DNA from 2 places in the Pseudomonas sp. NPDC089752 genome. Region 2 is predicted to be linked to the other one. Evidence: riboswitches for the same ligand, from Rfam matches in the RefSeq annotation. Region 2 holds a riboswitch; the other holds the start of a gene.
The links. Region 2 has a riboswitch for thiamine pyrophosphate ahead of ACIPZF_RS15210 (TenA family protein). Riboswitches for the same ligand answer to the same signal wherever they lie in the genome.

Region 1 (5,172 bases), on a different contig from region 2:
AAAATCGACGATCAACTGCTGCCGCGCGCCCAGGCACTGCGTGAGCAGTGGGGCGCATGCCAGCGCCCGGTGTGGATTGCCGCCAGTACCCATGAGGGTGAAGACGCGCTGATCCTGCAGGCGCACCAAAAATTGCTTCAAGTACACGGCGATGCACTGCTGATCCTGGTACCGCGCCACCCCGAGCGGTTCGACGCAGTGCATGCTTTGTGCGCTGAACAATTCGCCACCGTGCGTCGTTCTGCCGGCACAGCAGTGGATGGCCAGACCCGCGTACTGCTCGGCGATACCATGGGTGAGCTGCTGTTCCTCTACGCGCTGGCCGACATCGCCTTCGTCGGCGGCAGCCTGGTCGCCACCGGCGGCCACAACCCGCTGGAGCCAGCGGCGCTGGCGTTGCCGGTGATCATGGGGCCGCATGTGTTCAACTTCCTCGAAATCAGCGCGATGCTGCGCGAGGCGGGGGCGTTGCAACAGGTGGAGGATGCCGACGGGCTGGCCGAGGCGGTGCGCCGGTTGGTGGAATTGCCGCAGGATGCGCAACGCATGGGCGAGGCGGGCAGGGCGGTGATGCGGGCCAATCAGGGGGCCTTGCAGCGCTTGCTGGATGGGCTGGGTGCCCTCATAAGGTGAGCATTGCGGTGCGCCCTTCGCGGGGCAAGCCCGCTCCCACAGGTTGAGGTATGCAGTGTACCTGGGAGCGGGCTTGTCCCGCGAACGATTCACCGCCTATCTCAGGGCCTGCGCTCGAAGTTCTTCGCCGCCGCCGCCGCCAGGTCCGGTGGCAGGAAGTCCTTGTCCGGGTTGTAGTCCGCTTTCAGATACCGCTTGAGGTCCACCAGGTCCTGCGGGCTCAAGGTCCCGGCCGCCTGTTTCAGGCTCAGGTTGTCGAGGATGTAGTCGTAGCGGCTGTTGTTGTAGTCGCGCACCGAGGTGTACAGCTGGCGCTGGGCGTCGAGCACGTCGACGATGTTGCGGGTGCCGACCTGGTAGCCGATTTCGGTGGCTTCCAGCGCGCTCTGGTTGGAAATGATCGACTGCTTGCGCGCCTGTACCTGCTCCACATCGGTATTCACCGCGCGGTGCAGGTTGCGTGTGTTCTCCACCACCTGGCGGCGCAGGCTTTCGCGTTGCTGCTCGCTCTGGCTCAGGCGTTGATAGGCCTCGCGCACCTGCGAACTGGTCAGGCCGCCACTGTAGATCGGGATATTCAGCTGCAGGCCGATGCTGGTCTGTTCCACGTCACCGCTGTAGCGCACGCCCAGCTGCGAGGGGTTGCTGAAGCCCAGGTTGTCGTTGTCGCCTTTCTGGTACTTGGCCACCGCATCCAAGGTCGGCGCGTGCCCGGCCTTGCGCTGGCGCAGGGTTTCTTCGGCGGCACTGACGGCGTAGTTGGTCGCCAGCAGGTTGAGGTTCTGCCGACCGGCGGTCTCGACCCAGGCCTTGGCATCGTTGGGCGTGGGCACCTGGATCGGCAGGGTATGGACTACGCCCTGAATCGAGGCGTATTCGCGGTTGGTCAGGGTCACCAGAGCCTCGAAAGCATCCTGTACCTGGCGCTCGGCGATGATCCGGTTGGCCCTGGCGGTGTCGTAGCTGGCCTGGGACTGGAGCACGTCGGTCTTGTCCGACAGGCCCACGTCAAAACGTTCGTTGGACTGGTCGAGCTGGCGCTTGAAGGCAGCTTCCTCGGCCTTGGTCGCGGCCAGGTTGTCCTGGGCGCGGAGCACCGCGAAGTAGTTTTGCGCGGTCTGCAGGATCAGGTTCTGCTCGGTGGCCGACAGTTCCAGCGCCGCCTGCTCGTTGACCGCCTCGGCCGCCTGCAGCTGGAACCAGCGGTCGGCGCGGAACACCGGTTGGGCCAGGGTGGCGCTCCATGAGTTGCCACTGCGGTTGGAAGTGATCGACGGTTCATCGAGTTTGGTGCGGGTGTTCTGCATCTCGGCACCGGCCGACAGGTTCGGCAACAGGCCTGCGCGGGCCTGGGGCACCACTTCGCGGCGGGCGCCATAATCAGCACGTGCGGCAGCAAGATCGGCGTTGTTGTCGACCGCTTCCTGGTAAACGCTGACCAGGTCGGTCTTCACTGTCGTGGGCACATCCGCTGCCCAGACCACTCCGTTGGACGCACAAGACACGGCTATCGCCAGTGAGAGTTTGCGCAGCATAGAGGCAATCCTTGTACGAAATTGTAATTTCTGAACTGTTGAGTTTCGAAAGATGGGCCAGTGTAAGGCCGAGCGCAGCCGGCAACAATCGCCGCGTGCGCCTTTCATCATCGCCACTATTTACCCGCTTGGCTTTACTGACCACTCCAGTCTAGACTGCGCATGTTCTTGTCGGGGTGCCTTGAAGCAAAGGCTGAGATCGCATAGGTGCGGATCCCGTTGAACCTGATCAGGTTAGCGCCTGCGTAGGGAACAAGATTGCTCGCCTTCCCGGGGAGCCTCTTGTGCCAGGTCCGGGAATGTCTCAGCCGCTTGCGGCTCATGGCACCTCGTCCTCGCACTGCACTCGTCTACGAGTGCGTCTGCCTCTTTCAGGTTCACCCCGACATTCCGCCCGCTTGGAAGCCGTCTGGAGAGCCTGTGATGACCAAACAAGAAAAAACGATCAACCTCAGTGAGTCGGCGCAAGTCGATCAGCAGTCCGTGCAACCGTTCCCGCGTTCGCGCAAGGTCTACGTCGAAGGCTCGCGCCCGGACATCCGCGTGCCGATGCGCGAAATCAGCCTGCACGACACCCCCACCGACTTCGGCGGCGAAAGCAACGCCCCGGTGCTGGTGTATGACACGTCCGGCCCGTACACCGACCCGAATGTCATCATCGACGTACGCAAAGGCCTGGCCGATGTCCGTTCCGCCTGGATCGACGCGCGTGGCGACACCGAGCGCCTGGGCGGCCTGAGCTCGAACTTCGGCCAGCAACGTCTGAACGATGCCGAGCTTGCCAAGCTGCGCTTCAACCATGTGCGCAACCAGCGCCGCGCCAAGGCCGGCGCCAACGTCTCGCAGATGCACTATGCCCGCCAGGGCATCATCACCGCCGAGATGGAATATGTCGCCATCCGCGAGAACATGAAGCTGCAGGAAGCCCGCGCTGCAGGTTTGCTCAACCAGCAGCACGCCGGCCACAGCTTCGGCGCCAATATCCCGAAAGAGATCACCGCCGAGTTCGTGCGCGAAGAAATCGCCCGTGGCCGCGCGATCATCCCGGCCAACATCAACCACACGGAACTGGAGCCGATGATCATCGGCCGCAACTTCCTGGTGAAGATCAACGGCAACATCGGCAACAGCGCCCTGGGCTCCTCGATCGAGGAAGAAGTGGCCAAGCTGACCTGGGGCATTCGCTGGGGCTCGGACACAGTCATGGACCTGTCCACCGGCAAGCACATTCACGAAACCCGCGAGTGGATCATCCGCAACTCGCCAGTACCGATCGGCACCGTGCCGATCTACCAGGCTCTGGAGAAGGTCAACGGCGTGGCCGAGGACCTGACCTGGGAGCTGTTCCGCGACACCCTGATCGAGCAGGCCGAGCAGGGCGTGGACTACTTCACCATCCATGCCGGTGTGCTGCTGCGCTATGTGCCGCTGACCGCCAAGCGGGTCACCGGCATTGTCAGCCGGGGTGGTTCGATCATGGCCAAGTGGTGCCTGGCGCATCACCAGGAAAACTTCCTGTACACGCATTTCGACGAAATCTGCGAAATCATGAAGGCCTACGACGTCAGCTTCTCGCTGGGTGACGGCCTGCGCCCCGGTTCGATCGCCGACGCCAACGACGCAGCGCAGTTCGGTGAGCTGGAAACCCTCGGCGAACTGACCAAGATCGCCTGGAAGCACGACGTTCAGTGCATGATCGAAGGCCCGGGCCATGTGCCGATGCAGTTGATCAAAGAGAACATGGACAAGCAGCTGGAGTGCTGCGACGAGGCGCCGTTCTACACCCTCGGCCCGCTGACTACCGACATCGCCCCCGGTTACGACCACATCACCTCGGGCATCGGCGCGGCCATGATCGGCTGGTTCGGTTGCGCCATGCTTTGCTACGTCACGCCGAAAGAACACTTGGGCCTGCCGAACAAGGATGACGTCAAGACCGGCATCATCACTTACAAGATCGCCGCGCATGCCGCCGACCTTGCCAAGGGCCACCCCGGCGCGCAGATCCGTGACAATGCCTTGTCCAAGGCGCGTTTCGAGTTCCGTTGGGAAGACCAGTTCAACCTGGGCCTGGACCCGGACACCGCGCGTGCCTTCCACGACGAGACCCTGCCGAAGGAATCGGCCAAGGTCGCGCACTTCTGCTCGATGTGCGGGCCGAAGTTCTGCTCGATGAAAATCACCCAGGAAGTGCGTGAGTACGCCGCCAGGATCGAGACCGTGGACGTTTCGGTCGAGCAAGGTATGCGTGAGCAGGCCGAGCGTTTCCGCCAGGAAGGCAGCCAGCTTTATCACAAAGTCTAAAGCAGCATTTCACAGTCCTTGTGGGAGCGGGCTTGCCCCGCGAAAGCGTCAGCTGGGCCAATGCATTGGGCAGGCCCGACGCCTTCGCGGGGCAAGCCCGCTCCCACAGGGGATGGCGATATCACTTCAATTCTTCCGGCGATAAGCACAATGACAACCCCCAGCCATTTCTCCCCCGACCACCCGGTCCCCACCACCCAGCGCCCGTTCGGCGGCCGCGACCTGTTCTCGCTGTGGTTCTCCCTCGGCATCGGCCTGATGGTCCTGCAGGTCGGCGCCATGCTCGCCCCAGGCCTGGGCCTGGCCGGCGCGGTATTGGCCATCGCCCTCGGCACTGGCGTGGGCGTGCTGTTGCTGGGGGCTGCCGGCGTGATCGGCAGCGACACCGGCCTGTCCGCCATGGGCACTCTGCGCCTTAGCCTGGGTAGCCACGGCGTGCGCTTGCCGGCGCTGCTCAACCTGCTGCAACTGGTCGGCTGGGGCGCCTTCGAGATCATCGTCATGCGTGACGCGGCCAGCCTGCTGGGCGCACGCGCATTTGGCGAAGGCAGCCTGTGGAACAGCCCGATGCTCTGGACCCTGTGCTTCGGTGGCCTGGCCACCTTGCTGGCGGTGAGTGGGCCGCTGGCGTTCGTGCGCAAGGTGCTGCGCAAATGGGGCATCTGGGTGCTGTTGGGCGCGTGCCTGTGGCTGACCTGGA
Region 2 (5,172 bases):
CGGCATGGAGCTCTTCGAACAGGCCCCGGACCTGGACGCGGTGTTCGTCGCTGTCGGTGGTGGCGGCATGATTGCCGGCATCGCCACTGCGTTACGTACGCTCAACCCGAGTATCGATATCATCGGCTGTTGGCCGGCCAATGCACCTACCCTGCAGCGCTCGCTGCAAGCGGGTGAGATCGTCGACATCGAAGAACAGGAGACGCTTTCCGATGGTACGGCAGGCGGCGTCGAGCCTGGCAGTATCACATTCCCCTTGTGCCAGGCGCTGCTGACCCGCACTGTGCTGGTCAGCGAAGCGCAGATCATGGCAGCGATGCGCGATGTCGCCAGCTGTGAGCGCTGGATCATCGAGGGTGCCGCGGGTGTGGCGGTCGCTGGCATGAAGAAACTGGCCGCGGACTACCGTGGCAAGCGCGTGGCGGTGGTCATCTGCGGTCGCAACATCGTGCTCGACAAATTCATCGAGGCGGTCAAATGAAGATCTTAAACAAAAAGCAGATCATTTCCCGGCTCGACATAGACCTCGCAGCGCAACGTCTAGAGGAGGGTTTCATTGCCTTCTCCAGAGGCAATGTCCAGGTTCCACCGACCCAGGCGTTCACATTCCCCCTGGCCAACGGTGACTGCTGCATCAAGTCTGCGCATGTCGAGGGCAGCGACACCTTCACGGTAAAGATATCGACCGGTTTCTACGACAACCCCAGCAAGGGCCTGCCAAGCAACGACGGCATGATGATGGTGGTGTCGGCGATCACGGGCCAACCCATCGCCTTGCTCCAGGATGAAGGCTGGCTGACATGCATCCGCACCGCGCTGGCTGGGCGCATTGCCGCCCGACTGCTGGCTCCTGCGAAGGTCGAAGCCATCGGCATCCTGGGCACCGGCACACAGGCGCGGATGCAATTGGAACAGCTGGCCAGCTTCAGCCCCTGCCGCAAGGTGGTCGTTTGGGGGCGCGGTGATAACCAGCTGGCAGCTTACCGAACGTTTGCCAGCGATCTCGGCTATGAAGTCGAGGTCACGCGCAATCCTGAAATGCTTGCGCGCAGTGCGAACCTGATTGTCTGCGCAACGCCATCGCGTCAGCCGCTGATACGCAGCGAATGGGTGCAACCGGGTACCCATATCACTGCGGTAGGTGCCGATGCACCGGGCAAGCAAGAACTCGACCCGGCGCTGGTCGCCCGGGTTGATCGTATCATCGTCGACGCCCTCACCCAGTGCAGCCAGTACGGTGAGGTCTCCCATGCATTGAAGGCAGGCCTGATAGGCGAGCAGCAGTTGACTGAACTGGGTGCCTTGCTAGAAAACTGCGTACCTGGGCGTGACAATGATGATCAGGTCACGCTTGTCGATCTGACTGGCGTGGCGGTGCAGGACGCACAGATAGCGAGCTGCGTGCTGGGCTCGCTAGAGCTGTGATCTGGCTGCCGTGACCACGCCCTCCAAGCCCATTTGCCAGAAGTCGGCTTCCAGCCGCGAAGCCTGGCCAAAGATCGCTGCCAGCTCGACGAAGCGCTGCTCGGTCATGCTTCGCGCGGCCAGTTCATCCAGGTGCTTGCGTGCTGCTGCGGCAACGCCCTGGTAGCCTTCACCGGCATATTCGCCTATCCATTCCCGATAGGGGTGATTGCGCAGATCACCAATCCGCTCAGCCAAGGAGCGGCCGATCTCGGCGTAACCGATCACGCAGGGCGCCAGCGCCACGTGCAGTTCCAGCAGATCACCTGCAGCGCCGCAATCGAGCACGTAGCGGGTATAGGCGACAGTGGCCTGATGCTCCGGCGCCGCTTCGATATCGGCCTGCGTCAGCCCCCAGCGGGCACATAGGCGCAGGTGCAGCTCGGTCTCGTCGAGAATCGCCGCCAGGCCCGCCTGGGCAGCGCGGATGTCGGCTGGCAGGCGACTCTTGTAGGCGGCCAGCGCCCAGGCACGGGCGAACTGGATGAGGAAGAGGTAGTCCTGCACCAGGTAGGTCCGGAACGCTTCTTCGCTGAGGGTGCCCTCACCCATCTGAACGACGAAGTCGTGGTCAACATAGCTGGACCACTGCGCTGCGGTGGCAGTCTTGAGACGCTCGAAGATGTCCATGCTCAAGCCTCCTCGTCGTAGATGGCGTCGAAGAAGGCCAATTCCAGGGCCACGGTTCGCGCATAGAAATCGCCGCTCAAGGCGGCGTCCTGCGGCCCTACCCGGTCGAGTTCCGATTGCAGGAAGGCGACGAATTCGGCGAACGCCGGGTTGTCGTGAAGGGTGATCCACTCGGCATGCACGAAGTTGCCCGGTAACGGTTTGGCGGCACGGCTGGCCCAATCCAGGTACAGACCTTCGGCGACGTTCAATACCGCAAGCGCGGCTGCATAGGACCGAGTGGCCGCCGCCTCGCGCATGATCGCCTTGAAGCCAGCAGTGGGTAGCGTGTCCTCAGGCGAGCTGCGCTGCTCCGGGCTTACATCCAGCGCCTCGAAAGCGCGCAGGAAATAGGTGTTTTCATCGCTGGAAATCATCCCGGCGAAGCGTCCGAACCGCAAGCGGGCCTCGAATGTGTCGGCAGTCGCGATGGCGGCACCCAGCAAGGTCAGGAAGCTGTCCAGAAAACGGTGATCCTGGACCAGGTAGCGGACCATGATCGGGTCCGCCACGCTGCCGTCACAAAGCTCGGTGACGAAGCGATGGCCGACGGCAGCCGACCAGGTCGGTTGGTTCTGGCGGCGCAGGGTTTCAGTGAAGCGTTCGGTCATGGTGCTGCCCTCCATTGGGGTGACAGCGAGACCGTTACGTTGGTGCATGGAGCGGCCTCGCAATGAGGCCGGCAAAAAGGCAGGTCGGCAGTCCCATCCCTTCGCCGGCATGATCCGGATCAGGTTCTAAGGGTCACCGCGCTGCTGTGCCAGCGGTATCTCAGCCCGTTGCCGGACTCCCCTTGGTGGGATGCAGGTATACAGTAGCTGTACAGCGTTTGTCACGAGGTAGATCGGCTGCAATGACCCGATCGCTGCGAGTCGAAACATAAAGGCAATTAGCCACCAGTCATGACCTTGTCATCTGCCTGTCGTATTTTTCGACCATCACCCAGGGTCGGGAATGCCAGCCGTGATACGCCGTTTTCTCTCGTCTGCAGGCCTGCTGCGCCTGTTGATACTGGTGCTGTGTGCAGCCACCCTGACGTTTCTCTGGGGGCTGCACTTTGCCCAGAAGGCTGCCGCGCGTCAGGATGCGCTGTCGGCGAAGGCAGCGGAGCACCTTAACCTGGCCAGTATCGTCGGCGAAAGCCTGCGACAGTTGGTCGACCGCGCCCAGGCGGTGGGCCGGGTCACCCAGGACGACATGAAAGTGCTGCGCCAGGGCAACCTCAGCCTGGCTCGGCTGCTGGCTGAAGATCCGGTGTTCAAACGCATGAGCCTGTACGACCGCAGTGGGCGGTTAGTGTCGGCCAGCCACAGCGATGAGGCGCCTGAGCTGCCCGAAGACTGGCTGCAGCAGCTCAAGCTGCATGTCGCCCATTACGGTTTCAAGCCGTTCCTGCCGCGTATCGCCCCAACGCTCACGCCGACGGCCATGCCGAACTGGCGCCTGCCCTTCCTCTTGCCATTGACCAACCTGCCCGGCCGCGAAATCGACAATATCCTCGTGGTACAACTCGATATCGGCTACCTCGCCGTGCTGTTCCAGCACATCGACCTGGGCACTACGGGCTTGATGCGCCTGTTGCAGGACGATGGCCAGGAACGCCTGCGTATCGACACCAGTGGCGTGGTCGTGGCCGGTGATGAATTCGAGCCTGGCCTGCCACCCTCGGGCAGCGAGTCTGGGCTGCTGGTCCAGTACGCTGCCGGCAACCCGTTCCAGAGCCTGTACCGGCGCATTGACGAGCGCGGTTTCAGCATCATCGTCAGCCAACGTTACGATGAAATCCTCGCCCCCACCGCCCTGGCCTATTCGCGGCAGTTCTGGCTGAACCTGAGCATGACCTTGATGATCCTCGTCAGCCTGGCCTGGACCTTGCGCCTGTTGGGCAAGCGCCAGGAGGCCTTCAGCGCCCTGGAGCACGCGCAGCAGGTCAATCAGCAGCTGATCGGGCGCCTGGAGGACGAACACCGGCGCAGCAGCCATGCCGCCGCCACCGACCACCTCAGCGGCCTGCACAATCGCCGCCAGTTCGTCGAAGTGGCGGGCCAGGCGCTGACACGCCAGCGTGGCAAGCGCCGGCTGATGGCGATCCTGTTCATCGACATGGATCGCTTCAAGTCGATCAACGACTCGCTCGGGCACAAGATTGGTGATCTGCTTCTGCAAGCCGTTGCCGGGCGCATCCAGCGCCTGCTGGAGCCTGGCGATGAAGCGTCGCGCTTCGGTGGCGACGAATTCGTCGTGCTGCTGGCGGGCGAACGCAGTGAAGCGCAGATCAACAGCTGGGTGCACAACCTGGTGCAGAAGCTTTCGGCTACCTATGCCCTGGACGGCCAGGAGGTCAATACCAGCCCCAGCGTCGGCGTCAGTATCTGCCCGCGCGATGGCCAGGACATCGACAGCCTCATCCGCAGCGCCGACGCCGCCATGTATTCGGCCAAGCAGGCCGGGCGCGCTCAGTACCGCTTCTTCGACCCTTCGCTGAACCTTGCCGACATTCAGGCCTTCACCCTCGAACAGGCCTTCGGTAGTGCCTTGGCCGAGCGCCAGTTCGTGCTGCACTACCAACCGCAGATTCGCCTCGATACTCATCAGGTGCTGGGCTATGAGGCGCTGGTGCGCTGGGACCACCCGGAATTCGGCCTGCTCTATCCGGACCGCTTCATCGGCCTGGCCGAGCGCAGTGGCTTCATCATCGAGCTGGGTTGGGAAGTGTTGCGCCTGGCCTGCGAAGAACTGGCACGCTGGGACGCTCAGGGCCGCGAGACGCGCTTGGCGGTGAATGTCTCGGCAATGCAGCTGCGACAGGCGGACTTCAGCACTCGCCTGCTGGCCAAGTTGCAGTTGTACGGTATCGCCCCGCAACGGCTGGAACTGGAGATCACCGAGACCACCATTCTCGACCCCGAAGGCACTGCGGTCGATCATCTGCACCGCCTGCGTGCTGCCGGCCTTGGCATCAGCCTGGACGATTTCGGTCGCGGCTACGCAGGCTTTGCGCATCTGCAGTCGCTGCCACTGAGCAAGCTGAAGATCGAC

Region 1: linked by a shared signal. The riboswitch ahead of thiC (phosphomethylpyrimidine synthase ThiC) and the one ahead of ACIPZF_RS15210 (TenA family protein) in region 2 are both predicted to bind thiamine pyrophosphate.

The regions. Positions count from the first base shown of each region.
Region 1 covers NZ_JBIVGP010000003.1:321,139-326,310, forward strand. Annotated here, with positions in the region: gene waaA (lipid IV(A) 3-deoxy-D-manno-octulosonic acid transferase) at 1-633, shown strand, start outside; gene ACIPZF_RS06715 (TolC family outer membrane protein) at 735-2,168, opposite strand; TPP riboswitch at 2,331-2,437, shown strand; gene thiC (phosphomethylpyrimidine synthase ThiC) at 2,592-4,472, shown strand; gene cytX (putative hydroxymethylpyrimidine transporter CytX) at 4,623-5,172, shown strand, end outside.
Region 2 covers NZ_JBIVGP010000008.1:104,641-109,812, reverse strand. Annotated here, with positions in the region: gene ACIPZF_RS15225 (threonine/serine dehydratase) at 1-481, shown strand, start outside; gene ACIPZF_RS15220 (ornithine cyclodeaminase family protein) at 478-1,425, shown strand; gene tenA (thiaminase II) at 1,414-2,094, opposite strand; gene ACIPZF_RS15210 (TenA family protein) at 2,097-2,744, opposite strand; TPP riboswitch at 2,824-2,937, opposite strand; gene ACIPZF_RS15205 (putative bifunctional diguanylate cyclase/phosphodiesterase) at 3,097-5,172, shown strand, end outside.